Regions from separate parts of the Streptomyces sp. NPDC127106 genome, predicted to be linked through region 1. Evidence: riboswitches for the same ligand, from Rfam matches in the RefSeq annotation. Region 1 holds a riboswitch; each other region holds the start of a gene.
What was found. A riboswitch is a leader RNA that binds a small molecule or an ion and turns the genes downstream of it on or off. The one in region 1 is predicted to bind cobalamin.

Region 1 (7,170 bases):
TCGCCGCAGGCGGGCGCGTCCTGCGCATCGAGCGGCTCCGCCTGGCCAGCGGCGAGCCGATGGCCATCGAGACCACCCACCTGTCGGCCAAGCGCTTCCCCGCCCTGCGCCGCTCCCTGGCCAAGTACACCTCGCTCTACACCGCCCTCGCCGAGGTGTACGGGGTGCGGCTCGCCGAGGCCGAGGAGACCATCGAGACCTCGCTGGCCACCCCCCGCGAGGCCGGGCTGCTCGGCACGGACGTCGGCCTGCCGATGCTGATGCTCTCCCGGCACTCCCTGGACGCCGACGGGGAGCCGGTCGAGTGGGTGCGGTCGGTCTACCGCGGAGATCGATACAAGTTCGTTGCCCGACTCCAGCGCCCCGCCGTCTGATCCGTAGTTGACTCTCGTTCCGCTATACGGACGGGGGCTTACGTTCAGCGGTCGGCCCCCGTAGATTCCCTGCGCTTGCGCAGATGATCAACGAGGGGACGAGGATCATGCCGGAACCGGAAGCAACAGACACCCAACGGGACGCGGCGAGTTCGGGAACGACACCGGACTCGCCTTCCGCATCAGGCCGCATGACCCCGAAGTCGATCGCCGTGTGGGTGCTCGTCGCCCTCATCGGGGCCATCGGCTGGGCCGTGCTCGCGCTCTCCCGCGGCGAGGAGATCTCCGCCGCCTGGCTGCTCGCCGCCGCACTCGGCTCGTACGCCATCGGCTACCGCTTCTACGCGCGCTTCATCGCGCACCGGGTCCTGCGGGTCGACAAGACCCGGGCCACGCCCGCCGAACGCCTTGACAACGGTGTCGACTTCCACCCGACCGACCGCCGAGTGCTGTTCGGCCACCACTTCGCCGCCGTCGCCGGTGCCGGACCGCTCGTCGGCCCGGTGCTCGCCGCGCAGATGGGCTACCTGCCCGGCACCATCTGGATCGTCGCCGGCGTCATCTTCGCGGGTGCCGTCCAGGACATGGTCACCCTGTTCTTCTCCACCCGGCGCGACGGCCGCTCGCTCGGCCAGATGGCCCGGGACGAGATCGGCCCCGTGGGCGGAGCCGCCGCCCTCGTCGCCGTGTTCGCCATCATGATCATCCTGCTGGCGGTGCTCGCCCTGGTGATCGTCAACGCGCTGGCGCACTCGCCCTGGGGCGTGTTCTCCATCGGCATGACCATTCCGATCGCCCTGTTCATGGGCTTCTACCTGCGCGTGCTGCGGCCGGGCCGGGTCACCGAGGTCTCCGTCATCGGCGTGGCCCTGCTGCTGCTCGCCATCGTCGCCGGCGGCTGGGTCGCCGAGTCCTCGCTGGCCGCCACCTTCACCCTGGAGAAGGAGACGCTGATCATCTGGATGGTCGCGTACGGCTTCATCGCCTCGGTGCTGCCGGTGTGGATGCTGCTCGCGCCCCGCGACTACCTCTCCACCTTCATGAAGATCGGCACGATCGCGATGCTCGCCCTGGGCGTCGTCATCGCCATGCCGACGCTGAAGATGCCCTCGGTCACCGACTTCGCCGCCCGCGGGGACGGCCCGGTCTTCGCCGGGTCGATGTTCCCGTTCGTCTTCATCACCATCGCCTGCGGCGCACTGTCCGGCTTCCACTCCCTGGTCTCCTCGGGCACCACCCCGAAGATGATCCAGAAGGAGACCCAGGTCCGGGTCATCGGCTACGGCTCCATGCTGACCGAGTCGTTCGTCGCGGTGATGGCGATGATCTGCGCGTGCATCATCGAGCCCGGCCTGTTCTTCGCGGTCAACTCCCCCGGCGGGGTCGTCGGCACGACCGTCCAGACCGCCTCGGAGGCGGTCACGAACTTCGGCTTCTCCGTCTCGCCGGAGTTCCTCGCCCAGGCCGCGAAGGACGTCGAGGAGGCCACCCTGCTGTCCCGTACGGGCGGCGCACCGACCTTCGCACTCGGAATGTCGGAGATCTTCTCGGCCGTCGTCGGCGGTGCGGGCATGAAGGCCTTCTGGTACCACTTCGCCATCATGTTCGAGGCGCTGTTCATCCTGACCACGCTGGACGCGGGCACCCGCGTCGGCCGGTTCATGCTCCAGGACACCCTCGGCAACGTGCACAAGTCCTTCAAGGACGTCAGCTGGAAGCCCGGCGTCTGGCTGGCCAGCGCCCTCGTCGTGGGCGGCTGGGGCTACTTCCTGTGGGTCGGCGTCAAGGACCCGCTGGGCGGCATCAACCAGCTCTTCCCGCTGTTCGGCATCGCGAACCAGCTGCTCGCGGCGGTGGCCCTGGCCGTCTGCACGACCCTGCTGGTCAAGTCCGGGCGACTCAAGTGGGCCTGGGTGACCGGCGTCCCGCTGGTGTGGGACGTGGCCGTCACCCTCACCGCGAGCTGGCAGAAGATCTTCTCGGACGACGTGAAGGTCGGCTTCTTCGCCCAGCGCGACAAGTACCAGGACGGCATCGACGCGGGGAAGGTGCTCGCACCCGCGAAGAACATGGACGAGATGCACACGGTGGTCACCAACGCCACCGTCGACGGCGTCCTGGCCGGGCTGTTCGCCGTCCTGATCATCATCGTGCTGCTGGACGCGGCCCGCACCTGCCTCCGGGCCGTCCGCAGCCCCGAGACGGTCCGGCTGACCGAGGTCCCGTGGACCGAGTCGAAGATCCTCGCCCCCGCCGGGCTCATCGCGACGCCGGAGGAGCGGGCCGAACTCGCCGCCGCCGGCCTCGACTCGGGCGGCGGCCGCGCGAAGGAGCCCGTGGCGTGAGCGGCGGCGGGGTGCGCGGCGCGCTGGCGAAGGCGCGGTTCTACGTACGGGAGTTCTCCGGCGAGGCGGCGTACGACCGGTACGTCGCGCACGCCCGCTCCCACGACCCGGACGCCGAGGTCATGACCCGCCGCGCCTTCGAACGCACCCGCACCGACGCCCGCGAGGCGGACCCCCGCGAGGGCTTCCGCTGCTGCTGAGCGCTGCCGCACCGGCGCACGTACAGGGGCCCCGCCGTATTCGGCAGGGCCCCTCGCGCGTACAGCCGACTGTCAGCGCACCCAGTCCTTGAGGACCTCTGTCTGGAGGGTGATGCCGACGGGCTCCGGGAGGACGATGTCCGACCCGTACGGCACGATGTGAACGTTCTCGTACCGGCGGCCGTTCGGCTGGCTGTAGACGGAGACCTCGCACTTGGCCCTGTCGATGAGCAGATAGACAGGGATGCCCGTTTCCGCGTAGGCCCGCGGCTTCTCGACGTGGTCACGCCGGTGGGTGTCCGAATCCCAGGATGTCACCTCGACGGCCATGAGGATCGGCTCGGCGTCAGCCCAGTCGCCCTGCCCCACGAAAGCGTCCTCATGTGCCAGTACGGCATCAGGGATCGCCCGCCCGGTCCGGTACTCCTGCGCCTTGATCCCCATTCCCTGGTGCAGCCAGAGTTCGGGCTGGTGCTGGATACAGATCCGCGTGAGCCACTGGATGATCCGCCCGTGGTCCCCGTCCGGCATGGCCTTGCTCCTGATGACACCGTCGATGAATTCCAGCCGCAGTCCCTCGATCTCCCGAGCGCCTATGCGCGCGAGGGCCTCGAATTCGTCGGTCAGCATGTGGGGCCGGTCGGTCATCACGGTCATGCCTCGCTCGCCTTTCTCGACGGTGCTGCTCCCGACGATAGCGCCGGGCGGCGGCCCCCGTCCGGCACACTCGGCAGCATGGACTTCGACATCCGCAGTGCCGCGACCGCCGAGTACGAACGGCTGGGAGAGATCACCGGGCAGGCCTACACCGGGGACGGGCTGCTCGACCAGAACGAGGACGACACCTACCTGAACGTCCTGCGCGACGTGGCCGGCCGGGCCGCCGCCGGCGAGGTGCTGGTCGCCGTACGGAACGGGGAGATGCTCGGCGGGGTGACCTTCGCCCCGCCCGGGAGCCCGCTCGCCGACGTCGCCGGGCCGCACGAGGCCGAGTTCCGCATGCTGGCCGTGGCGCCCGAGGCGCGCGGCACGGGCGTCGGGGAGGCCCTCGTACGGGCGTGCATCGAGCGGGCCCGCGCCCTCGACGGGGTCACCGCGCTGACCCTGTCCACCCAGCCGGCGATGCGCGGCGCCCAGCGGATCTACGCCCGCCTGGGCTTCGTCCGCACCCCGGAACTGGACTGGTCCCCGATCCCCGCACTGACCCTGCTCACCTACCGACTGGAGCTGTGAGGCCACGCTCAGCAAAGGGCCGGACACAACATCTAGGGGGTCGCACAGAAACCTCCCCCCACATGTATGCTCGTCCTCGCTGTCGCCGCAGGGGAATCCGGTGCGAATCCGGAACTGTCCCGCAACGGTATGAAGTACACCCATCGGTGTCACCGAAGTCCGACGACCTGCCGACGGCGCGCCCGGCTCGACCGAACCGGGTGCCGACCACGTCCGGGCCTCGCGGTAGGGCCTGCGGACGTCGCGCGGTGCTGCCCTCGGGGCCCCTTGCCCGCGCGCGCCCGCTCGCGCCCGCACCGCCGCCGTCCCGGAGCCGAGCGAGGGAGAGCTCCCCCCGTGACCATCGCGCCTTCCGCACCGCGCGCCGAGTCCGACCCGTCCGACAACGGAACTGAGGGGGGCCCCGGGGCCGCGCTGCTGCGCACCCTCACCGAGCTGACCGCCGACCTTCCCGACACCGACCCGGGCCGGGTCGCCGCCGCCGCCCTGCGCGGCCGCAGCGCCGCTGCCGACGAGGCCGAACTGCGCGGGCTGGCCACCGAGGCCGCGGCCGGTCTGATCTCCGAGGACCCGGCGTACTCCCGGCTCGCCGCCCGGCTGCTGACGATCACCGTCGCCGAGGAGGCCGCGGGCCAGGGCGCCACGTCCTTCTCCGCCTCGGTCGAGGTCGGCCACCGCGAGGGCCTGATCGCGGACCGCACCGCCGAGTTCGTCCGGCTGCACGCCACCCGCCTCGACGCGCTGGTCGAGCACACCCTCGGCGAGGGCGCCGACGACCGCTTCGGCTTCTTCGGCCTGCGCACCCTGCACAGCCGCTACCTGCTGCGCCACCCGATCACCCGCCAGGTCATCGAGACGCCGCAGCACTTCATGCTGCGCGTGGCCTGCGGTCTGGCCGAGAACGACGGCATCGAGGCCGTCGAGGAAGTCGCCTCGCTGTACCGGCTGATGAGCCGCCTGGACTACCTGCCGTCCTCCCCCACGCTCTTCAACTCCGGCACCCGGCACCCGCAGATGTCCTCCTGCTACCTGCTGGACTCCCCGCTGGACGAGCTCGACTCGATCTACAACCGCTACCACCAGGTCGCGCGCCTGTCGAAGCACGCCGGCGGCATCGGGCTGTCGTACTCCCGCATCCGCGCCCGCGGTTCGCTGATCCGCGGCACCAACGGCCACTCCAACGGCATCGTCCCGTTCCTGAAGACCCTCGACGCCTCCGTCGCCGCCGTGAACCAGGGCGGCCGCCGCAAGGGCGCCGCCGCCGTCTACCTGGAGACCTGGCACGCGGACATCGAGGAGTTCCTGGAGCTGCGCGACAACACCGGTGAGGACGCCCGGCGTACGCACAACCTGAACCTGGCGCACTGGATCCCCGACGAGTTCATGCGCCGCGTGAACTCCGACGGCGAGTGGTCGCTGTTCTCCCCGGCCGACGTGCCCGAGCTGGTCGACCTGTACGGCGACGAGTTCGACGCCGCCTACGTCAAGGCCGAGCAGGCGGGCCTGGCCAAGAAGACCATGCCGGCCCGCGAGCTGTACGGCCGCATGATGCGCACCCTCGCGCAGACCGGCCAGGGCTGGATGACGTTCAAGGACGCCTCCAACCGGACCGCGAACCAGACCGCCCTGCCGGGCACGGTCGTCCACTCCTCCAACCTGTGCACCGAGATCATCGAGGTCACCAACGACGGCGAGACGGCCGTCTGCAACCTCGGCTCGGTCAACCTCGGCGCGTTCGTGCTGGCAGGAGCCGGCGGCGGGGAGGGGGCGATGGACTGGGAGCGCCTGGACGAGACCGTCCGCACCGCCGTGACCTTCCTCGACCGGGTCGTGGACATCAACTTCTACCCGACCGAGGAGGCCGGCCGCTCCAACGGCAAGTGGCGCCCGGTGGGCCTGGGCGCGATGGGCCTCCAGGACGTCTTCTTCAAGCTGCGCCTGCCCTTCGACTCCGCCGAGGCCAAGGCCCTCTCCACGAAGATCGCCGAGCGGATCATGCTCGCCGCGTACGAGGCCTCCGCCGACCTCGCCGAGAAGCACGGCACCCTCCCGGCCTGGGAGCAGACCCGTACCGCCCAGGGCGTGCTGCACCCCGACCACTACGGCGTCGAGCTGACCTGGCCGGAGCGCTGGGACGCGCTGCGCGCCCGGATCGCGACCACCGGCATGCGCAACTCGCTGCTGTTGGCCATCGCGCCGACCGCGACGATCGCCTCGATCGCGGGCGTGTACGAGTGCATCGAGCCGCAGGTCTCCAACCTGTTCAAGCGCGAGACGCTGTCGGGTGAGTTCCTCCAGGTCAACGGCTACCTGGTGGAGGACCTGAAGAAGCTCGGCGTGTGGGACGCCCAGACCCGCGAGGCGCTGCGCGACTCCTCCGGCTCCGTCCAGGGCTTCAACTGGATCCCGGCCGAGGTCCGCGAGCTGTACCGCACGGCGTGGGAGATCCCGCAGCGCGGCCTGATCGACATGGCGGCGGCCCGTACGCCGTACCTGGACCAGTCGCAGTCGCTGAACCTGTTCATGGAGACGCCGACCATCGGCAAGCTGTCGTCGATGTACGCGTACGCCTGGAAGCAGGGTCTGAAGACCACGTACTACCTGCGCTCGCGTCCGGCGACGAAGATCGCCCGCGCCGCGTCCGGCGGTGCCGCCGTCCCGGCTTCCGCCACGCCCCTCCCGCAGGCCCTCGACGCCGAGGCGCTGGCCTGCTCCCTTGAGAACCCCGAGTCCTGCGAGGCCTGCCAGTAATGCCCACCCCCGACAAGAACCTCCTCGACCCGGGCTTCGAGCTGACGCTCCGCCCGATGCGCTACCCGGACTTCTACGAGCGCTACCGGGACGCGATCAAGAACACGTGGACGGTGGAGGAGGTCGACCTCCACTCGGACGTGGCCGACCTGGCGAAGCTGACGCCCGCCGAGCAGCACATGATCGGCCGGCTGGTCGCGTTCTTCGCGACGGGCGACTCGATCGTGGCGAACAACCTGGTCCTGACGCTGTACAAGCACATCAACT
Region 2 (7,170 bases), on a different contig from region 1:
CTGCGGGGAAGGGGGAGCAGGCGGTGGCGTACCGGAACTGGAAGGGCCGCCAGCCGGCCCGCATCGCGGCGGCGGGCGCTTCGAGGGCCTTCCAGAATGCGGCCCAGGCCCCGGGGTCGAGGGTCTCCAGTTCGAAGAGGGTGCCCTCGGCGGAGGTGAAGGGCGGGCCGCCGGGTGCGAGGTCCGCCGCTTCGCCCTCGTCGGCGCCGGCGGCGGCGAGGTACTGGGAGACGGCGAGCAGCCCGGCTCGGTCCGCGCTCGTGGTGACCTGCTGCGGCTCGATGCCCCGGGCCGACCCGATCAGGGTGGCGAGGAGTGCCTGGACGGTGAGGACGGCGGTGGCGGTGGCCGTGTAGTCGGCGGCCAGGCCGCGCGGGCCGCCGTCGCGCCGGCCGTGGACGGCCATGACGCCGGTGGCGGCCTGCACGGTGGCCTCGTCGACGAGGCCGGCCTCCGGGCCGCCCCAGCCGGTGGTCGCGTGGACCGGCTCGAATCCTGCTCCTGTGATCATGACGTGTCCGGTGGCCGCGTCGTCCTGCCCGACGGGCTCGCCCTGTGCGCCGAGCAGCCGGAGGCGGTCCGCCAACTCGCTCGTGATCTGCGGCGGCCCCGAGGTGTCGAAGCGCAGTGTGTCGAGCGGCCGGACCGTCTGCGTGGTTGCTGGTGACGCCATGCCTCTCCTCTCCTGGCGCGGCGGTGGCCGCGCCGGGACGTTTCCGGATCCTCGGGAACCCGGCAGCATGCGCACCCGACCAGTTCCACGGACAGACAGTCGGACAACCGTTCCCACGGGTTCCCGGAAATCTGGAGGAAAGCAGTGGCAGAGTCAGGCGCAGCCCACACCGCGCACGCCCAACGTGACCGGCACGTGGCCGAGTTGCGCAATCGGGTCGCTCAGTTCGTCCGGGCCGAGGTGATCCCGTACGAGCCGGTGCTGGACGCGGGAGGCCCTGCGGCGGCGGCCGCCCTGGGCGAGCTGCGGGACCGGGCCCGGAAGGGGGGCCTGTGGGCCCTGCCGCTCCCGGTGGAACTGGGCGGCGGGGGCCTTGCCTTGGGGGCGTATGCCGCACTGGCCGAGGCCGAGGGCGTCAGCGATCACGGACCCGTTGCTCTCGGCTCCGCTCCTCTCCTCGACGTCACGATGCTCGCGCGCCACGGCGGGAGCCGGATCCGTGAGGAGTACCTCACGGGCCTGGTCGCCGGAGAGATCCGCAGCTGCTACGCGATGACCGAGCCCGGTGCGCCCGGCACGGACCCCTTCCAGACCGCTACCCGGGCCGAACGTCGGGCGGACGGCAGCTGGATCGTCACCGGCCGCAAGTGGTTCACCTCGGGAGCCGCGACCGCCGACCTGGTCACCGTGCTGGCCCGCACCACAGGCGCCACCGGGGACCGCGAGGGGCTGTCCCTGCTCCTGATACCGACGGGTTCCCCCGGCTTCCGCGTCGTCCGTGAACTCCCGGTGTTCGGTGCGGCCGGCCAGTACGAGATAGAGCTCGACCGGGTGCCGGTGCCGGCCGACCACCTGGTCGGCGAGCCGGGCCGGGCACTCGCCGTCGCCGGGGAGCGGCTGCAGTTGGGCCGGACGTTGCGCTGCCTGCGCTGGCTCGGCCAGGCGCAGCGCGCCTTCGACCTCATGTGCGAGCGCGCCGCCACCCGGAGCGGATCCCGCGGACCGCTCGGCGACCACCAGCTGGTCCAGCAGCACGTCTTCGAAGCCCTGCTCGCCCTGCGCACCACTCGCCCCCTGGTCCACGAGGCGGTGGCCCTCATCGACGCCGGGCAGGACGCCCATGTCGAGGTCGGGCTCGCCAAGGTCGCCGCGGCGCGGATGCTCCAGCAGGTCACCGACTCCGCCATCCAGGTCCACGGCGCCGCCGGACTCGGCCCGGACACCCCGCTTCCCGCGCTGTTCCGCAGCGGACGTGCCGCCCGCATCCTCGACGGCCCGGATGAACTGCACATCACCTCCGTGGCCCGCCGGGTCCTTCGCGGCCACGGCGCGCAGCCTGTTTCGTCTCTCCCCGGCGCAGCAGTCGCTGCTTCCTCCGCCGGCACAACCATCTCCTCCTGAGGTTCGCCGCAACTGCCTGATGCGAAGTCAGTCGGTCGAGCACTGCGACCAGTTCCCCCGTCCCGATATGGCCCGCACCACATCGCCCGCGTCCGGAGCAGGAAACCGGACGGGAACCACTCACACCATCCGCACCCCGGTGCAACGCGCTCGACGAGGGTGCGAGGATGAGCCCGCAATGACACCAGGCCACTGTTCCCGAGCCGTACGGGCTGCGACGTTCGCAGCCCTGTGCGTGCTGCTCGCGGCCACCGGCCACGTGCTCATGTCGGGAACGCCCGTAGCCGGCTGGGCCATGGCTGCCGCGCTCGTCGGCACGTCCGCCCTCGCCTGGTCCCTGGCCGGCACCGAGCGCGGGCTCCTCGCCGTCACCACGGTGGCGATCGCCGTCCAGGCCGCACTGCACGCGGGGTTCTCCCTGGTCCAGTCCCTCGGCCAACCGCTCCGGTCCGGCCGGTCCTTCGCGCAGGAGTGGGCCCAGTACCTGACGTGCGGGGACACTGAACTGTCCGCGTCCGAAGCCGCGCGCCTGGTCGACGACGCCGGCCTCGGCGCCAAGGTGCAGCAGCCGCCCCCCGGAACCACGGAAGTGGCGGATGCAGGGGCACACGCCCCCCACGCCCTCCACGGCATGGTCGACGCCGCGGCGGGTACGCCCGTGCCGGACGCGCACGCCATGGCCGGCATGTCGATGTCACCGTCCGGCATGCTGGCGGCGCACCTGCTGGCCGCCGTCATCGCCGGACTCTGGCTCGCCTACGGAGAACAGGCCGCCTTCCGGCTCCTGCGCACCTTCGCGGCATGGCTCTGGACGCCGCTGCGGCTGCTCCTGGCCCCGACGCGGGTGCCGCACCGGCCACCGCTGCACGCTCGCCGCGAGCGCCACAGCAGCCCGCTGCGGCAGCTCTTCCTGATCAACGTCATCACCTCACGGGGTCCGCCGGCGGGAACCGCTGTCATCTGACAGCCGGCTCCCCGAGCACGCGCGGGCGATCCCCGCCGAGCCTCGGGCATCGGCCATGCCCTCCGGCAGGCCGTACACCCCACCGGCCCGCCGACTGCGACGCCGGGCACCACACGCGTAAGGACCTTGTGGCGATGACCCCTGCCCCGAGCACCCGCCAGGATCCCGCCGAGCCGAAGACGGCCAGGCACACCCCCAGTAGCGACGAGGCCGTGACACGACTCGCGCTCGCCGCACGTGACGGCGACCCCGAGAAGGCCGACCGGTTCGTGCGCTCCCTCCAACGCGACGTCTGGCGGTACGTCGCGTTCCTCAGCGCCGACCCCCAGGCGGCCGACGACCTCACCCAGGACGTCTTCGTACGGGCCCTCCAGGCGCTGCCCCGGTTCGAGGGCCGCTCCTCCGCCCGCACCTGGCTGCTGTCCATTGCCCGCCGCACCGTCGTGGACAGCCTCCGCCGCTCCGCCGCCCGGCCACGCCTGGCGGACCGCCACGACTGGCAGACCGCCGCCGAACAAGCACAGCCCCAGGGGCTCCCCGGGTTCGAGGACGGCATCGCCCTCGCCGAACTCCTGGCGACGATTCCGGAAGAACGCCGCGAGGCCTTCATCCTCACCCAACTGCTGGGGCTGCCCTACGTCGAGGCGGCCGACGCCATCGGATGCCCCATCGGTACGGTGCGCTCCCGCGTCGCCCGCGCCCGGTCCTCGCTCATGGCGCTCCTCACGGACATCGAGGTGCCCACCGCAGAACAGGACCGTCCCGTACCGCAGCGGCGCCGCGCTGCCGTGCCGGCAGCTCCCGCCCTCCGGGCCGTGGCACTGCTCGCCTGAACCAGGAGGTGAGGGATGCGGGCGGGGCACGGCGTGCGCGTGCCCCGCCCCGTCCACCACACCCCTTCGGTCCGCTGGCATGCGGTGCCGCCCCCGGGCGTGTCTTCGTCACGGGTAGGCTGTGAGCGCAGCTGGTTCGCCCCGTCCGCCAGGCGGGATGCGTCGTAAGAGGGAACCCGGTGGGAATCCGGGACTGCCCCGCAGCGGTGAGCGGGAACGACCGCCGTCATACGCACTGGGACCGGAACCGGTCCTGGGAAGCGACGGCCAGTAGGGGCCCGCCGGGAAACCGGCAGGCGTGCCCGCGAGTCCGAAGACCTGCCCGTTGCCCGCATGCCGAAGGCGCATGCGGGGTCCCGGAGGACGATCTCCAGGGCCTTTCTGCCGCGACTCGCGAAGGAGAGTTGACGTGGCCGACCAGACTGCCACCGCCGTGGGGTGCACCGCCAAGGGCCCCGGCGATTCCCGGGTGACGCTCGCCCACATCATGAGCGAGCACGACACCAACCTGTACGGAACCATCCACGGCGGCGTGGTGATGAAGCTCATCGACGACGCGGCCGCTGCCGCAGCCGGGCGTCATGCCGACGGCCCCGCCGTCACCGTGGCCGTGGACCGGATGGCCTTCCTGGCGCCGGTGCGCGCCGGTGACCTGCTCAGTGTCGACGCCGAGCTGGAACGCGCCGGCCGGACCTCGATGTCGGTCGGCGTACGCGTCCGCGCCGAACGCTGGAACGCGTCGGGCCCCGCTGCCGAAGTGGCGACCGCGAGAATGACCTTCGTCGCGATAGACGCGGACGGCAGGCCGCGGCCCGTCCCGGCCCTCGACATCCCCCACCCGATCCCCTCGTAGGCCGCGTCGCACCGGAGCCGGTGAGAACGCCCCGCGCCTCCAAGGGCATCGCCGTCGCGCGGGGACGCCGTCCCGCTGTCCAGCAGCCCGTTGGGCGATCCAGCGTGCAGCAGCGGTCGCAGTGGGGTGTACCGGGGCTGGCTGGACTCCCACGCACCGGGCCGCACACCCTCGCTCGCCCCGTGCCTTCGACGAGGTGTGAAGAACATCCGATCCATCTGCGGTGAGAGGACCACCCATGCCCCGCAACCATCCGAAGTCCGTGCTGTCCGCCTTCGCCGTGGCCTTGCTGATATCCGGCTGCGGAGGCGGTACCGCGCCCTCCGCCACCTCGTCGGCGGGTGCGCCCGCCCAAGGGTTTCCGGTCACGATCGACAACTGCGGGGTGAAGAGCACCTATCAGCGACCGCCGCGGCGCGCCGTCTCGCTGAACCAGCACGCGACCGAGGTCCTGCTGTCGCTCGGCCTGGAGAAGTCGATGGTGGGCACGGGCTATCTCGACGACCGGATCCTCCCCGAGTACCAGGCCGCCTACGACAGCGTGAAGGTCGTCTCCAAGGAGTACCCCTCCTTCGAAGTCCTCCTGGAGGCCGAGCCCGACTTCGTCTACGGCGGGTGGGCCTCCACCTTCGACGAGAAGGAAGGACGCAGCCGGGCCGCCTTCACCAAGGCCGGGATCAACACGTACCTCAACACCGAGGAGTGCCCCACCGGCCCGGTGACCGTGGCCTCCATGGACGAGGAGATCCGCACCCTCGCCAAGATCTTCGGTGTGCCCGAGCGGGCGGAGGAGCGGCTGGGGAAGCTGCACGCCACCCTCGACACGGTCGAAACCCAGCTCACCGGTGTCACCCCGGTCAAGCTGTTCGTCTACGACAGCGGCGACAAGACGGCGTTCACCGCCGGTGGCAAAGGCATCGGCAACGAGATGATCCGGCGGGCCGGCGGCGTGAACCTCTTCGCCGACCTCGACAAGGCCTTCGGCGACGTCTCGTTCGAGCAGGTCGCGCAGCGCTCCCCCGAGGCCATCGTCATCTACGACTACGGCGACCAGTCCGTCGAGGACAAGAAGAAGTTCCTGCTGGCCAACCCGGCGCTCAAGGACGTGCCAGCGATCAGGAACCAGCGGTTCGCGGTCCTGCCGCTGTCCTCCACCGTGCTCGGCGTCCGGATGCCGTCGGCCGTGGAGTCGCTGGCGAAGCAGCTGCACCCGGGCCGCGTCCGGTGACCGGGGTGAAGGCCCCGGCGGCCGAGGAGGCCGGCCCTCGCGAGGAGAGCCGGCCCGTCCCCGCGCGTCGCCGCCGGACCCCGTACGGCCTGGTGCTGACGTTCTGCGGCGTTCTGGTGGTCTGCGCCGCGACGGCCGGGATCGCAGCGGGATCGATCAGCGTCCCGGCCGACCAGGTGTGGGGCATCCTGCTGCACCGCGTGCACCCGGCGCTCGCCGAGCCGACGTGGACCCCGGTGCGCGAGACGATCGTCGTCGACGTACGTCTGCCCCGCGTACTGCTGGCCGGCGTGGTGGGTGCGGGTCTGTCGGTGGCCGGGATGGCGCTCCAGGCCCTGGTGCGCAACCCGCTGGCCGACCCGATGCTGCTCGGGGTGTCCTCGGGTGCGTCGGTCGGCGCGGTGCTCGTCCTGGTCCTGAACCTGACCGTGTTCGGGCTGTTCACCCTGCCGGTGGCCGCGTTCTGCGGCGCCCTGGCCGCCTTGGTCGCCGTCTATTTCCTCGCCCGCTCCGGTGGGCGGATGACGACGGTACGGCTGGTCCTGGCGGGTGTGGCCACGGCGGAGGTGCTGTCTGCGCTGGCGAGCTTCCTGATCGTCACCTCGAACGATCCGCACAAGACGCAGTCCGCGCTGCGCTGGATGCTCGGCGGACTGGCCGGCACCACCTGGACCACGGTGTGGATCCCCGTCGGCGCGGTCCTGCTCGGTACGGCCGTCCTCCTCGGCGTCTGCCGTCCCCTCAACCTCCTGCTCGCCGGCGAGGAAGCCGCAGCGGCTCTCGGTCTGGACGTCCACCGCTTCCGCGGCGCCCTGTTCACCTTGGTGGCCCTGATGATCGGTACGATCGTCGCGGTCAGCGGGCAGATCGGATTCGTCGGACTGATCATGCCGCACGTGGTGCGGCTGCTCGTGGGCGCCGACCACCGCCGCGCCCTGCCCGCTGCAGCCCTCCTCGGAGCGGCATTCCTGATCAGCGCCGATCTTGCCGCGCGCACGCTCATGAGCCCCGAAGAGATACCGGTCGGCATCCTCACCGCCCTGGTCGGCGGCCCGTTCTTCCTCTGGCTGATGCGACGAAAGGCCGCTCGGTGACCAACCCGTCCACCGGTGAACCCGGTCGTCTCGACGCCCAGGGCGTCAGCGTCGTCGTGAACGGCAAGGTCCTGGTCGACCAGGCGTCACTGCACGTGGCGCCCGGCGAGGTGGTGGGCCTGGT
Region 3 (7,170 bases), on a different contig from region 1:
GGAGGTCCGCGTACACGAAGTCGACCTGCGCGAAGCGGGGTACCGCCCACCGGGCGAGGCTGTTGATGCGCTCGGAGCTGAAGTAGCTGTTCCCAGGACTCACTCCGATGAGCACATGGTCGCCCTCATCCCAGATATGGCGGCACGCGCGGGTGAAGGGCAGAACTTCGAATGATGCGTCTGCTGTGATCGTCACCTGTGTGATCGCCCTTGTTGCCGCATGTCCCTGGGAGCCCTGCGCTCCTGGTGTGGCGGCAATGCCGGTACGTTATGCGGTGACCCCGGAACGTGACAAGCCCGGGGTGGATTTCTTGGCCGGAATCATCACTTCCGCGCTACGGAACGGTAATTGAATTTCTTTCTGCCGTCCGAACGGGACCCGGTAGCGGCGGCCGTTCCCGGCTGCCGCTACCCTGAGCCGGTCAACGAGCACCAAGAAGGGGTGGATCCCAGTGGCGGACATCGAGAGCGCGCGGGCGACGTTCGGCAGGTTCGACGCGGACGGTGACGGCTTCGTCACGGCCGACGAGTTCCGTCGGGCCATGGCGGAGATGGGCGACCCGTTCGTCACGGGCCCGGTGGCGGACTCCGTGATCGCGGCCAAGGACGCGAACGGCGACGGCCTGCTGACCTTCGACGAGTTCTGGGCCTCCCTGGGCAAGTAGGGCACCGCGCCGCAGCCCCCGTACCGCCCCTGCCGGGCGGCCCGGGGGCTGCGGCCTGCCCGCCCCGCGCACGGCCCCGCGCGCACGGCCCCGCGCACGGCCCACGCGGCCCGCGGAGGACAGCCCGCAGGGGAACCGCGCCCGACGGCCGCGCCGCCGGCCGACCGGGGCCTACGCCGCGCCGCCGGGGCCGGTCGGGGCCTCCGGGGCGGCACCCGCGGCGCCGCCCGGGCGCGTCATGTCCTCGACCTCGCCCAGCGCCTCCTCGAGCCAGCGCAGCCAGAACGTCTCCAGGCCGATGCCGCCGTGCAGCACGAGCCGGCGCAGCCGGTCCTCGTCGGACTGCCGCTCCGGGGGGAAGTCCTTCTCCTCGATGGCCTCGTACAGCGCCAACTGCCGCCGGTGCAGCTCCAGGTGGCGCCGCAGCTCCCCGGCCAGCCCCTGCACGCCGACCACGCCCGCGGCCCGGATCCGCAGCAGCAGCGGGTCCCGGATCGCCTTCGGGTCCTGGCTCTCGCCGATCCACCGCGCGAGCTCCGCGCCGCCGGCGGGCAGGACCTCGTACTCCTTCTTCTGCCCCCGCACGGGCGCCTCGCTCGGCAGGGCCCGGATCAGCCCGGCCTCCTCCAGCCGGCCCAGCTCGCGGTAGATCTGCTGGTGCGTCGCGGACCAGAAGTACCCGATCGACTTGTCGAACCGCCGGGTCAGCTCCAGCCCGGACGAGGGCTTTTCGAGCAGGGCGGTGAGGATGGCGTGCGGCAGCGACATGCCGTCATCCTAGGTTCGCCGCACGCCGTCGCCGACTAGTGCCAGGCGGCCAGGGCCTCGGGGGTGCCCGGCCCCGGGGCGTCCGGGCCCAGCAGGTTCCGCGCCCGCAGCAGGGACGCCACGGCCGGCGACCAGGCCTGGCGCAGGCCGGCCGAGGCGAGCAGGCCCGGGTCGGCCAGCAGCCGCGCGGCCGGGCCGAAGCGGATCCCGGACGGGGTGAGGACCGCCGCGTCGTCGGCCCAGCGCACCGCCAGGTCGACGTCGTGCGTGGCCATCACCACCGTGGTGCCGCGCGAGCGCAGCCCCGCCAGGGTGTCCAGCAGCCGCTCCTGCCCGTCCGGGTCGAGTCCGGCCGTCGGCTCGTCGAGGATCAGCACGCGCGGGGCCATCGCCACCGCGCCCGCGATCGCCGCGCGCTTGCGCTGCCCGTACGAGAGCAGGTGCGTCGGGCGGTCCCGCAGCCCGGTGATGTCGAGCGCGGCCAGGGCGGAGTCCACCCGGGCCCGCACCTCCTCGGCGGACAGGCCGAGGTTCATGGGGCCGAAGGACACGTCCTGCTCCACCGAGGCGGCGAAGAGCTGGTCGTCCGGGTCCTGGACCACCAGCTGGACCGCCGTCCGCAGCCGGGTCAGGCCCGCCCGGTCGTACCCGACCGGCGTCCCGTCCAGCCGCAGTTCGCCCGAGCCGGGCCGCAGGCCGCCGCTGAGCAGCCGCATCAGCGTGGTCTTGCCGCTGCCGTTGCGGCCGAGCAGGACCAGCGCCCGGCCCTCGGCGATGGCGAAGTCCACGCCGGTCAGCACCGCCGGGCCGTCCTCGTACGCATAACCGGCGCCGGCCAGTTCCACCAACGGGTTCAAAGGTAGAGCCCCTTCAGGGTGAGTGTCAGCACGGCCACGGCCGTGAGCAGGACCGCCGAGGCCGCGAGGAAGCGCCACGACAGGGTCGCCTCGGGGACGAGCACCCGCAGTGCGCCGTCGTAGCCGCGCCCGGCCAGGCCCGACTGGAGGCGCGCCGCGCGGTCGAAGGCCCGTACGAACGAGGTGGCGGCGAGCCCGGCCACCGAGCGCCATGCCGCCGCCCGGCCCGCCTGCCCCAGGCGGGCCGCCTGCGCGCGCCGCACCTGGGCGAGGGAGTCGAGCAGCAGGAAGCCGATCCGGTACATGACCAGCGCCACGTCCACCACCGGCGCCGGCACCCCGGCCCGGACCAGCCGGGGCAGGACGTCCGACACCGGCGTGGTGAACGCGAACAGCAGCACCCCGAGCGAGGCCGCCGACGTCCGCAGCAGCAGCTCGGCGGCGAGCCGCGGTCCGCCCGGGGCCATCGACACCGGACCGGCCGGGCCGCCGACCGCCACCAGCAGCGGCAGCGCCCCGGTGAAGCAGAACCCCAGCGGGATCCGGAAGGCCCGCCACAGCTGCCGCCCGGCGACCCCGGCCGGCCCGAGGAGCACGGCGAGGGTCGCGGCGGCCACGAGCGGTCCGCCGGGCCACGCCGGCAGGCACAGCGCGCTGACCGTCAGGCCCAGCCCGAGCAGCGCCTTCTCCAGCGGATGGCGGCCCCGCCAGCGGCTGCTGTGCGCGGCCACGTCGATGGGCAGCACCGGCTACGACTCCGTGGCGGGTACCGGCGCGGAGTCGGCGGGGGACGTCCCCGCCGCCGCGGCGGCCGCGCCCTGGCGGCGGCCCCTGCGGACGCCGAAGTAGTACGCGAGCACGCCCGCGCCCAGCGCCGCCTGGAGGGCGAACAGAGCGGACTCGACCTCCCCGGACGGGGGCTCGTACAGCGGGGAGAACCAGGGCTCGTAATCCGGCTTCAGCTCGCTGATGGCCGCCTCCGCCTGCGCGTCGGCGCCCGTGAACGGCTCCTCCTTGCCCTCGCCGAGGCCCAGGGCCAGGGGCAGCACGGCCAGCGCCGCCACCAGGAGCAGCAGCAGACCGTTGATCTTCGCGTTCCGGCTCAGGTTCATGCGCGTCACACCGCCGTCTTCTGCTCGGGGCGGCCGGCGAGCTTGGCGACGCCCAGCCGTACCAGGTCGGACTTGCTGGACTGCATCAGCAGCCGCATCACCAGGACCGTGAGCAGGCCCTCGCTCACGGCGAGCGGGATCTGGGTGACCGCGAAGATGCCGCCGAACTTCGCGAGCGCGCCCGAGAAGCCCGTGCCCGGGTCCGGGAAGGCCAGCGCCAGCTGCACGGAGGTCACGCAGTAGGTGACGAGGTCGGCGAAGAAGGCGCCGAAGAACACGGACACCATCAGCGGGACGTGGGAGCGCCGCAGCAGCAGGTAGATGCAGTACCCCGACCACGGCCCGGCGATGGCCATGGAGAAGACGTTGGCACCGAGGGTGGTCAGCCCGCCGTGCGCGAGCAGCAGGGCCTGGAAGAGGAGGGTGATCGTGCCGAGCACCGCCATGATGGGCGGCCGGAACAGGATCGCGCCGAGCCCGGTTCCGGTGGGGTGGGAGCAGCTGCCCGTCACCGAAGGGATCTTCAGTGCGGACAGGACGAAGGTGAACGCTCCGGACGCGCCGAGCAGGAGGGTGCTCTCCGGGTTGGCCTTCACCTCGCGGGTGAGGGCCCGTACCCCGTGGACGACGAAGGGAGCGGACGCGGCGCCCCAGGCGGCCGCGTGCAAAGGGGGCAGAAACCCCTCGGCTATATGCATGAGTGGGAGACCTCTCCAGCACCTCGTGGATGGACAACGCGCCTTGGCCGGTCTCCTGGCTCACGGGTACTGATGCCCTGGCTCCGCCTTCCCGGGCGGTGCGGGTCCCTCCCCGCGCCGCCCAGTGGCTTTCCCGCAGGAGTGGAGCCGGACTTCCCGTTCACAGTGGCGAGGGCCGCACCGGTCTTCCACCGGTTTCCCGTACACCAAGGCCTGATGACCCTAATCCGCCCGTGGACGCGTAACAACCCGGACCTGGGAGGCTGGTTGGGCCGGGGGATTCCGCTTCGGGCCGGTGGCGGGCCGGCGCGCTCCGGGTGGGTCGGCGAAACCGCGGCGGGGCCAAGGAAGTTCCGGCGCCGGGCCGCTGCCACGGCGGACCGGCGCGCGCTGCGGCGCTCTTCCGCTCCCGCGCTTCAACCGGCGGCGCCCGGGCGTGCGCGGTGCGCGGCGGGCGCGGCTGCCGCGGTCGGGCCCCCAGACGGGTGCCTTCCGGTCGCCGGAGCGTACGGCGCGCCCGCAGGCTGGGAGGGTGGCCGCAGAACACGACACCGCGACACCGCAGCCGGGGGCGAACGCCGGGGCGTTCGACTACTCCGACCTGACCGCCGTCTACGTCAACTGCACGCTCAAGCGCTCGCCCGAGACCAGCAACACGGAGGGCCTGATCACGCGGAGCCGCGCCGTGATGGAGGCGGCCGGCACCCGGACCTCGCTGATCCGCGCCGTCGACCACGACATCGCCACCGGGGTCTGGCCGGACATGACCGAGCACGGCTGGGAAACCGACCAGTGGCCCGTCCTGTACAGCCAGATCATGGCCGCCGACATCCTCGTGCTGTGCGGACCGATCTGGCTCGGCGACAACAGCTCCGTGATGAAGCAGGTCATCGAGCGCCTCTACGCCTGCTCGTCGATCCTGAACGAGCGGGGCCAGTACGCCTACTACGGGCGGGTCGGCGGGGCGCTGATCACGGGCAACGAGGACGGCGTGAAGCACTGCGCCATGAACGTCCTGTACAGCCTCCAGCACCTCGGGTACACCGTCCCGCCGCAGGCCGACGCCGGCTGGATCGGCGAGGCGGGGCCCGGGCCCTCGTACCTCGACCCGGGCTCGGGCGGGCCGGAGAACGACTTCACCAACCGGAACACGACGTTCATGTCCTGGAACCTGATGCACCTGGCCGCCCTGCTCAAGCGCTCCGGCGGGGTTCCCGCCCACGGCAACCAGCGCTCCGAGTGGGACGCCGGCTGCCGCTTCGACTTCCCCAACCCCGAGCACCGCTGACCGCCCCCGCCGGGCGCTCCGGCGCCCGGGCGGGGGAGCCGTGCCACGGGCGCCCGTCCGTGCCGCGGTTCAGCCGCAGCACACGTTCCGGTGCGCGACGTCCAGCACGAACCGGTCGGGCGAGCGCAGGGTGAACGACGTGTAGGACGGCTTCTTGTCGAAGGCGGCGCCGAAGGTGACGTACCCCTCGAAGTCGCCCGTCATGGCGAAGCCCTTCAGCGCGGGCAGGTCGATCCTGGCGAGCTTCGGCCCGCGGTAGGTGCTCTCACCGGATCGCAGGTGCGCGTCGGCGGGGTGCAGGCGGATCTGCAGGAAGTACTTCCCGGCGAGCGGGACGGGCGCGCCGGAGCCGTCCCGGTACAGCCGCGGGACGCGGGTGACCTCGACGTCGGGGACGCGGCCCCGCAGGTCGATGACGATCCGGTCGTACGCGCAGTGCCCGGCCCAGCGGGCGTTCACGACGTGCGGGACGGCGGTGCGCCCGGCGGCCGCGGCGGCCGGCGCCGGGGCGGTGGAGGCGGGCGCGGCGAGGGCGATTCCGGCGGTGAGCAGAGCTCCGGTGGCCAGGGCCACGGTCTGCCGGCGGCGGAGGTGGTTCATGACGTCCCCCATTTCTCGAGAGACGGGGACTGGTGGTGTCACTCCCGGAGACACCGCCTGCGCGCCCATGGTTGCAGCAAAACCACTCAAATTTCTCAATCAGCTGAAATGGCTGATCCAGTGAGTCATCGGGTCAAAAGACCCTCCAGCTCGGAGTCGAGATCGTAGTGCCGCTGCTCCTCGCCCCGGGGCACCAGCCCGACCAGTCGCCGGCACAGCACCCGGACGTCCTTGGCCCGGGCGGAGACCACACAGCCGCGCTCGCCGTTGCTGAAGGCGAGGTACACGCGGGGCTCGCTGCGGTGCCGGCGGGGCCAGACCCGGATGTCGCCCGCGCCGGTGGCCCGCGCCTCCCCGTCGAGCAGGAGGTCCCGGGAGAACACCCAGCGCGCCAGGTGCCGGCCCGCCCCCTGAAAGTCGAGGGTCAGCTCGTAGGGCCGGTCGGAGCGGTACGTGAAGGCCGCCTGCAGCGCCACGGGCTCGGGCGCGGCCTCCAGTCGGACGGGGAGGACGCGGTGCTCGATGACTGCCACGGCCGGCGCCCCTCTCTTGACGGGAGCGGGCCCGCCCCCCGGCCGGAGGGCGGACCCGCAGGGTCACCGGGCGGCTACGGAGCGGGCTCGACGGGAGCCGGCTCGACGAAGACCGGCACGTTCCCGTTGGACTGTCCGACGGAGGCGGAGCCGGTGCCGTTCAGCTGGACGCCGTTGCTCTGGTTCGTCGCCCCGGAGCCGGTGGAGACCTGCTGGGTGGTGGAAGAGTTGCCGGCGTTGGCGCCGAAGACGCCGCTGCCGATGATCTCGGCGGCGGCCGCGTTCGACGAGATCCCCGCACCGGCGCCGCTGTCGGCCTGGGCGGTGCCCGAGCAGAGCAGGGCGGCGAGGGGGAGCGCGGCGAGAGCGGCGATCACGCGGGCGCTGCGGGTGCTTGCCATGGTGAAGTCCTCCGTACGACGAGAAGGGGCTGCGGTCCACGGCGGTTGGCCGGCCGCCGGGGGTGTGGCCGCGACGTCACGTGATCACCCTTGCGCACGGGGATCCTCCCGTACCAGCCCCGACCCCCACGGTTCGCCCTGAAGCGTGATCAATCCACGTCAAACCTCAACGCCCGGGAAAATCGGGACGGTTGCCGCAGGTCGGGTGAGTGGCCGGGGGGAGATGCGCAGGACCCCGGGCGCCGCGG
Region 4 (7,170 bases), on a different contig from region 1:
AACTCGACGCCCTCGACGCCGCCTTGCGGTCGCCCGGTGAGGTGCACCTGCAAGCGGTCCACGGACTCGGCGGAGTCGGCAAGAGCGCTCTGGCGGCCCACTGGGCAGCCACCCGCTCCCGCTCCCGCGGGCTGAAGACGATCCGGTGGATCACCGCCGATGGTCCGGCCGGCGTCCAGCAGGGGTTGGCCGGACTGGCCATCGCCCTGCAGCCCGCCCTGGCCAAGGTGCTCACGGCGGAGGCCCTGGCCGAGTACGCCCTCCAATGGCTGGCGGGGCACAGCGGCTGGCTCCTGGTCCTGGACAACGTCAACGACCCGGCCGACATCGCCGCACTGCTCGCCCGCGCTCCCGGCGGCCGCTTCCTGATCACCAGCCGCCTCGCCACGACCTGGACCACCGCCACCACCGTCATCCGGCTCGACGTCCTGGCCCCGTCCGAGTCCCTCGCCCTGCTCCGCGACATCATCAACGCCGCCGGCCCCCGCGATCTCGACGGCGCTGCCGAATTGTGCGCCGAAATCGGCCATCTGCCCCTGGCGGTCCGCCAGGCCGCCGCCTACCTCGCCCAGAACCCCCTGCTCACCCCGCGCACCTACCTCGACCTCCTGCGTCAGGACCCGGCCGAAACGTTTCGGCGAGGAGAGGAAGGCCGCACTGCGGCCGAGCGCTCAGTCGCCCGCGTCTGGCGCGTGACGCTGGACCGTATCGGCGAACTCCAGCCGTCCGCCGTCGATGTCCTGCGCACCCTGGCCTGGTACGCACCCGACCGCATCCCCGCCCACCTCCTCGACGGTACGGCCGCGCCCCCCGACGTGGCCGGCGCGATCGGCGTCCTCAACGCCTACAGCATGATCAGTGTCGATCCGGCCGCCCGCACCCTCTCGGTGCATCGACTCGTGCAGGGTCTGGCCCGCACGCCCGACCCCGACGATCCGCACCGCGACCGGATCCTCGTCGAGGTGGCCCGCGTCCGCGCGACGTGCCTCCTGCAGGACGTCGTTCTGCCCACCTCCTGGCGGGATCCCGCCTCATGGCCCCTGTGGCGCAGCCTCCTCCCGCACATCGACGCCCTGGTCCAGAACGCGCCGGCCTCCGCCGACCTGCCCGCCACGGCGGATCTCCTCAACCACGCGGGGGGATACCTCCACGGCCAGGGGCTGGGCAACCGGGCCGTCCCGCACCTCGAGAGGGCACTCGCCTTCCGAGAACGAAATCTGGGGCCGCATCACCACCGCACCTCCGACTCCCTGAACAACCTCGCCGCCGCCCGCCAGGCGATCGGTGACCTGGCCGGGGCCATCGAGCTGTTCGAGCGGGCCCTCGCGGTGATCGAGCGGCACATGGGCGAGGACCATCCGCTCAGCGTCGGAACCCGGTCCAACCTCGCGGGGGTCGTCCTGGAATCCGGGGACGTGCGCCGGGCGACGGCCATGTTCGAGCAGGCCCTCGCCGACAGCGTCCGCCTGGGAGGCGAAGCGCACTACCTCTCCATCGTCGTCCGTAGCGGCTTGGCGACCGCCTACCTGGCGGGAGGGCACTTCGACCGAGCCGCCGCCCTGCAGGAGCGGACCGTCGCCATCAGCGCCCAAGTGCTGGGGGAAGAGCACCCCGACACCCTCGCCGCCCGTCTCATCCTCGCCCAGGCAACCCAGGCCGCGGGCGACCCGACCCGGGCCGTCCCGCTGTACGAGCGGCTCCGCCGCGAGCAGGTTCAGGTCCTGGGTGAGGACCACCCGTACGCCCTCGCCACCCACACCAACCTCGCCTCCGCCCACCAGGAGTCGGGAGACACGGCCCGCGCGATCGGCGAGTACGAGCATGCGGTCGAGGACCGGGCGCGCGCCCTGGGCGACGACCACCCTCACACCCTCGCCGCACGCGGCTACCTCGCCGATGCCTATGTCCAGGCCGGGGATACCAAGCGGGCGATCCCGCTCGGCAAGCAGGTACTCGAAAACCGGCTGAGGGTCCTGGGCGCGGATCATCCCGACACCCTCGCCGCCTATGAGAGTCTGGCCGGGGCCTACCGGGTGGCAGGAGACCTGGGCCAGGCAACCGTGCTCTGCGATCAGATCCTCGAAAGCCGGCTGCGTCTGCTCGGCGCAGACCACCCCGACACCCTCAACGCCCGCAGCAACCTTGCTCTCGTCCACATGGAGAGGGGAGATCCGGACAGGGCGATCCCCCTGTTCCAGCGGTCCCTTGCCGAGGGAGTGAGCACGCTGGGCGAGGACCACCCGCACATCCCCTCCGCCCGCCTCAACCTGGCGTCCGCCTACCTGGAGGCCGGTGAGCCGGCCCTGGCGATCCCCCTCCTGGAGCAGGCCCTCGCCGCATACGTCCGCACACTGGGCGAGGAGCATTTCCGGACCCTCAACGCCCTTCACGCCCTCGCTTCCGCCCACCGGGACGCGGGGAACACGGCCGAGGTAATCCCGCTGTACGAACGGATCCTCGCCTCCCACGGACGAACGCTGGGCAATGACGCCCCCCAGACCCTCACGTCGGCGGCCAACCTGGCTCTCGCCCACCTGGAGGCGGGAGACGCGGCACGCGCCCTCCCGCTGCTCAAGACGACCTTCCGCACCCAGAAGCGCACCCTCGGCCCGGGGCACGTCGATTCCCTCACCTCCGGCCACAACCTCGCCCAAGCCCACCACGCGGCGGGCGATCTGGGGAAAGCCATTCGTCTCTACCGGAGAGTCCTCTTCATGTGCGTTCCGCTGCTGGGTGAGGGCGACCCGTTGACGAGATCCACCCAAGCCCATCTGGCGGCAGCCTCCGCCGAAGCGGCAACTCGTCCGCCCAGGTCCGGGGGACGGGGCGCTGGCCGCCAAGCGGAAGATCACGGGCGGCCAGGTCGTGGACCGGGGTAGCAGCGGTAGGCGCAGGAGTTGGTCTCCCGGGTGACGGTGGAGACGGCCGTGGCGTCGGCGATGAGTCCGAATAGTGGGCAGGGGTCGTCGGTGAGCGGGCGGGCGGCCTAGGGTGGTCGGTGCAGCTGGTTCGCCCCGTCCGCCAGGCGGGATGCGTCGTAAGAGGGAACCCGGTGGGAATCCGGGACTGCCCCGCAGCGGTGAGCGGGAACGACCGCCGTCATACGCACTGGGACCGGAACCGGTCCTGGGAAGCGACGGCCAGTAGGTGTCCGCCGGGTACAGCGCCCGGCAGGCGTGCCCGCGAGTCCGAAGACCTGCCCGTTGCCCGCGCGCGGACCCATCCGCATGCGGAGATCCCGGTGACCTCGTGGGCGGGTCGGCGTACATGACGAGCGGCACGTGCGGGCGAACCCGCGACGTGGGCCGCCCGGTCCGTCGTTCCTTCGCGTCCGCGTCCGCGTCCCGTCGCCGGGGCGTCCTGGACACAACTCGCGAAGGAGAGTTCCGTGACAGCGAATCCCGCAGCCACGGCAGCACGAGCCACCGTGTACGGCTACCCCCGCCAGGGTCAGAACCGCGAACTGAAGAAGGCCGTGGAGGGCTACTGGAAGGGCCGCGTCACCGCCGACGGCCTCCGGGAGACCGCGGCCGGCCTGCGCCGTTCGAACTGGCAACAACTGGCCGAGGCCGGTGTCCACGAGGTGCCGACCGGTGACTTCTCGTACTACGACCACGTGCTGGACACCACCGTCATGGTCGGCGCCGTCCCCGAGCGGCACCGCACGGCCGTCGCCGCCGACGCCCTCGACGGCTACTTCGCGATGGCCCGCGGCACCCAGGACGTCGCACCGCTGGAGATGACCAAGTGGTTCGACACGAACTACCACTACCTGGTCCCCGAACTCGGCCCCGATACGGTCTTCACCGCGAACTCCGGCAGGCAGGTCGAAGAGCTGGGGGAAGCCCTCGCGCTCGGCCACGCCGCCCGCCCCGTCCTCGTCGGCCCGGTCACCTACCTGCTGCTCGCCAAGCCCGCTCCCGGCGTGGCGGCGGACTTCGAGCCGCTGACGCTGCTGGACCGGCTGCTCCCGGTCTACGCGGAGGTCCTCGCCGACCTGCGCGCGGCGGGGGCGGAGTGGGTGCAGCTCGACGAGCCCGCCCTGGTCCAGGACCGCACACCGGCCGAGCTGAACGCCGCCGCCCGCGCCTATCGCGAACTGGGCGGCGCCACCGACCGGCCGCAGTTGCTGGTCGCCTCCTACTTCGGGCGGCTGGGCGAGGCCCTGCCCGTCCTGGCCAAGGCGCCGGTCGAAGGCCTGGCACTCGACTTCACCGAGGCGGGCGGTGCGAACCTGGAGGACCTCGCGGCGGTCGGCGGTCTGCCCGGCAAGCGCCTGGTGGCCGGCGTCGTCAACGGCCGCAACATCTGGATCAACGACTACCGGAAGTCCCTGGCCACCCTGGGCACGCTCCTCGGCCTCGCCGCGCGCGTGGACGTCTCCGCGTCCTGCTCCCTCCTGCACGTCCCGCTGGACGCCGCCGCCGAGCGCGACGTCGACCCGCAGGTCCGCCGCTGGCTCGCCTTCGCCCGGCAGAAGACGCAGGAGATCTCCGTCCTGGCCCGGGGACTGGCCCAGGGCACGGACTCCATCGCGGCCGAACTCGCGGCGAACCGGGCCGACCTGGCCTCCCGTGCCGGATCCGCACTCACCCGTGACCCGGCCGTCCGGGCGCGCACCGCGGCCGTCACCGACGCCGACGGGCGCCGCGCGCAGCCGTACGCCGAGCGTGCCGTCGCCCAGCGGGCGCACCTGGGCCTGCCGCTGCTGCCGACCACCACGATCGGGTCGTTCCCGCAGACCGACGAACTGCGCACGGCCCGCGCGGACCTGCGGGCCGGCCGGATCGACACGGCGGGCTACGAGGCACGCATCAAGGGCGAGATCGAGGACGTGGTCTCCTTCCAGGAGAAGACCGGCCTCGACGTGCTGGTGCACGGCGAGCCCGAGCGCAACGACATGGTGCAGTACTTCGCCGAGCAGTTGACGGGCTACCTGGCCACCCGGCACGGCTGGGTCCAGTCGTACGGCACCCGCTACGTGCGCCCGCCGGTGCTGGCCGGCGACGTCTCCCGCCCCGAGCCCATGACCGTCCGCTGGACTTCGTACGCGCAGTCCCTGACGGCCAAGCCGGTCAAGGGCATGCTGACCGGGCCGGTCACCATGCTCGCGTGGTCCTTCGTACGGGACGACCAGCCGCTCGCCGAGACCGCCCGCCAGGTGGCGCTCGCCCTGCGGGACGAGGTGAACGACCTGGAGGCCGCCGGCACCTCCGTCATCCAGGTCGACGAGCCCGCCCTGCGCGAAACCCTGCCGCTGCGGGCCGCCGACCACGCCTCCTACCTGGCCTGGGCCACGGAGGCGTTCCGCCTCACGACCAGCGGGGTCCGGCCGGACACCCAGATCCACACCCACATGTGCTACGCGGAGTTCGGCGACGTCGTCCAGGCCATCGACGACCTCGACGCCGACGTCATCAGCCTGGAGGCCGCCCGTTCCCACATGCAGGTCGCCCGGGAACTCGCCGCCCACGGCTACCCGCGCGAGGCCGGCCCCGGCGTCTGGGACATCCACTCACCCCGTGTCCCCAGCACCGAGGAGGCGGCCGGCCTGCTGCGCACCGGTCTTGGGGCCATCCCGGCCGAGCGGCTGTGGGTCAACCCCGACTGCGGTCTGAAGACCCGCGGCTGGTCCGAGACCCGTGCCTCCCTGGAGCACCTCGTCGCCGCCGCCCGGGAGGTCCGCGCCGGTCTCACCGCCGACAACGCCTGACCCGCACGGTTGCCCCGGGGGCGGCGGCGTGCCGTCCCCGAGGCGCCGCAGCCGGGAGATTTCCTCGACGGGCCAGCTCACTGCGCCGCACGGGGTGACGGTCCGGAGGAACGGTCAGGCGCGGGCGGAGGCGGGAGCGTCCCCGACGGGGTAGGGGACGAAGGTGCTGCTGTTCTCGTCCACCGCCAGGGTGCGGCCGAGGGGCGGGACGGCGCGCTGGGGGCAGTCGAGGCGTTCGCAGAGCCTGCACCCCATGCCGATGGGGGTGGCGGCCGAGGCGTTGTCCAGGTCGAGTCCGTCCGCGTACACGAGCCGGGAGGCGTGCCGGACCTCGCAGCCGAGGCCGATCGCGAAGGTCTTGCCGGGCTCGCCCCAGCCGCCGCGGTGGCGGGTGACCGCGCGGGCGGTCCACAGGTAGCGCTGCCCGTCGGGCATGGCGGCGATCTGGACGTGGATGCGGCCGGGGGAGGCGAAGGACTCGTAGACGTTCCACAGCGGGCAGGTGCCGCCGGCCCGGGAGAAGTGGAATCCGGTGGCGGACTGCCGCTTGGACATGTTTCCGGCCCGGTCGACCCGGACGAAGGAGAACGGGACCCCGCGCAACCTGGGCCGTTGAAGGGTGCTCAGGCGGTGGCAGACGGTCTCGTAGCCGAGCCCGAAGTGGTCGGTGAGCCGCTCGATGTCATAGCGGAACTCCTCGGCGACCGTATGGAAGGCCCGGTACGGGAGGATCAGCGCGGCGGCCAAGTAGTTGGCGACGCCGATCCGGGCCAGGGAGTGGGCGGGGGAGTCCGGCTCGAAGTCCTCGGCGGCCAGGCGGTCCAGTTCGTCGCCGTACTCCAGCAGGGCGAGCTGGGTGGCCATCCGGAACGCCTGCTGACCGGGGCGGAGCCGGTTCGACAGGTGCAGCACCCGGGTGGCGGCGTCGTAGCGGTGCAGTCGATCGCAGTCCGCGGAGATGCGGATCCCGTGCCGCTCGGCCAGCCGGCGGGTCAGCGCACGGATGACGTCCCCGGGGCGGATGCCGATCTCCCGGGCGAGGTCCTCGGCGGCCAGGTCGGTGTCGTGGAGGTAGTTCTGCCGCCGGTAGAAGAACTCGCGGATCTCCTCGTGCGGTGACCGCGGTGCGCCCGGGCCGCCGTCGCGGCCGTCGGCCGTGCCCGCGAGCCGTTCGGCGAGGAGTTGGCTGCGTCGGCCCAGGTCCAGCAGGACGGTGGCGACGGCCGGCATGCGGGTGGCGAGTTCGGTCAGGTCGGAGGCGGAGACGCGGGCCTCGGCGACCTCGCCCGCCAGCGCCTCGCGCAGGTCGGCGACGAGTCGGCTGGTGTCGCGCTCGGAGAAGAAGCCGGGGTCGACGCCGAAGGCCTCGGTCAGCCGCAACAGCACCGGCACGGTGAGCGGGCGCGAGTCGTGCTCCATCTGGTTCAGGTAGCTCGGCGAAATGCCGAGGACCCGGG

Region 2: linked by a shared signal. The riboswitch ahead of ACFVGY_RS04040 (acyl-CoA thioesterase) and the one ahead of ACFVGY_RS09705 (ribonucleoside-diphosphate reductase subunit alpha) in region 1 are both predicted to bind cobalamin.
Region 3: linked by a shared signal. The riboswitch ahead of ACFVGY_RS20255 (energy-coupling factor ABC transporter permease) and the one ahead of ACFVGY_RS09705 (ribonucleoside-diphosphate reductase subunit alpha) in region 1 are both predicted to bind cobalamin.
Region 4: linked by a shared signal. The riboswitch ahead of metE (5-methyltetrahydropteroyltriglutamate--homocysteine S-methyltransferase) and the one ahead of ACFVGY_RS09705 (ribonucleoside-diphosphate reductase subunit alpha) in region 1 are both predicted to bind cobalamin.

What each region holds. Positions count from the first base shown of each region.
Region 1 covers NZ_JBHXTC010000007.1:65,294-72,463, forward strand. The annotation lists gene ACFVGY_RS09680 (GntR family transcriptional regulator) at 1-374, shown strand, start outside; gene ACFVGY_RS09685 (carbon starvation CstA family protein) at 566-2,719, shown strand; gene ACFVGY_RS09690 (YbdD/YjiX family protein) at 2,716-2,919, shown strand; gene ACFVGY_RS09695 (Uma2 family endonuclease) at 2,992-3,576, opposite strand; gene ACFVGY_RS09700 (GNAT family N-acetyltransferase) at 3,655-4,152, shown strand; cobalamin riboswitch at 4,202-4,342, shown strand; gene ACFVGY_RS09705 (ribonucleoside-diphosphate reductase subunit alpha) at 4,489-6,903, shown strand; gene ACFVGY_RS09710 (ribonucleotide-diphosphate reductase subunit beta) at 6,903-7,170, shown strand, end outside.
Region 2 covers NZ_JBHXTC010000002.1:305,193-312,362, forward strand. The annotation lists gene ACFVGY_RS04020 (CoA transferase) at 1-673, opposite strand, end outside; gene ACFVGY_RS04025 (acyl-CoA dehydrogenase family protein) at 818-2,074, shown strand; gene ACFVGY_RS04030 (hypothetical protein) at 2,253-3,038, shown strand; gene ACFVGY_RS04035 (sigma-70 family RNA polymerase sigma factor) at 3,173-3,871, shown strand; cobalamin riboswitch at 3,987-4,212, shown strand; partial or broken gene ACFVGY_RS04040 (acyl-CoA thioesterase) at 4,281-4,691, shown strand; gene ACFVGY_RS04045 (ABC transporter substrate-binding protein) at 4,963-5,952, shown strand; gene ACFVGY_RS04050 (FecCD family ABC transporter permease) at 5,958-7,046, shown strand; gene ACFVGY_RS04055 (ABC transporter ATP-binding protein) at 7,016-7,170, shown strand, end outside.
Region 3 covers NZ_JBHXTC010000023.1:25,541-32,710, forward strand. The annotation lists gene ACFVGY_RS20225 (tRNA-dependent cyclodipeptide synthase) at 1-196, opposite strand, end outside; gene ACFVGY_RS20230 (EF-hand domain-containing protein) at 453-665, shown strand; gene ACFVGY_RS20235 (PadR family transcriptional regulator) at 837-1,433, opposite strand; gene ACFVGY_RS20240 (energy-coupling factor ABC transporter ATP-binding protein) at 1,469-2,290, opposite strand; gene cbiQ (cobalt ECF transporter T component CbiQ) at 2,287-3,036, opposite strand; gene ACFVGY_RS20250 (energy-coupling factor ABC transporter substrate-binding protein) at 3,040-3,402, opposite strand; gene ACFVGY_RS20255 (energy-coupling factor ABC transporter permease) at 3,408-4,100, opposite strand; cobalamin riboswitch at 4,128-4,326, opposite strand; gene ACFVGY_RS20260 (flavodoxin family protein) at 4,633-5,388, shown strand; gene ACFVGY_RS20265 (hypothetical protein) at 5,458-5,988, opposite strand; gene ACFVGY_RS20270 (SsgA family sporulation/cell division regulator) at 6,114-6,521, opposite strand; gene ACFVGY_RS20275 (hypothetical protein) at 6,596-6,922, opposite strand.
Region 4 covers NZ_JBHXTC010000001.1:434,875-442,044, reverse strand. The annotation lists gene ACFVGY_RS01865 (tetratricopeptide repeat protein) at 1-2,879, shown strand, start outside; cobalamin riboswitch at 3,039-3,198, shown strand; gene metE (5-methyltetrahydropteroyltriglutamate--homocysteine S-methyltransferase) at 3,389-5,713, shown strand; gene ACFVGY_RS01855 (short-chain fatty acyl-CoA regulator family protein) at 5,828-7,170, opposite strand, start outside.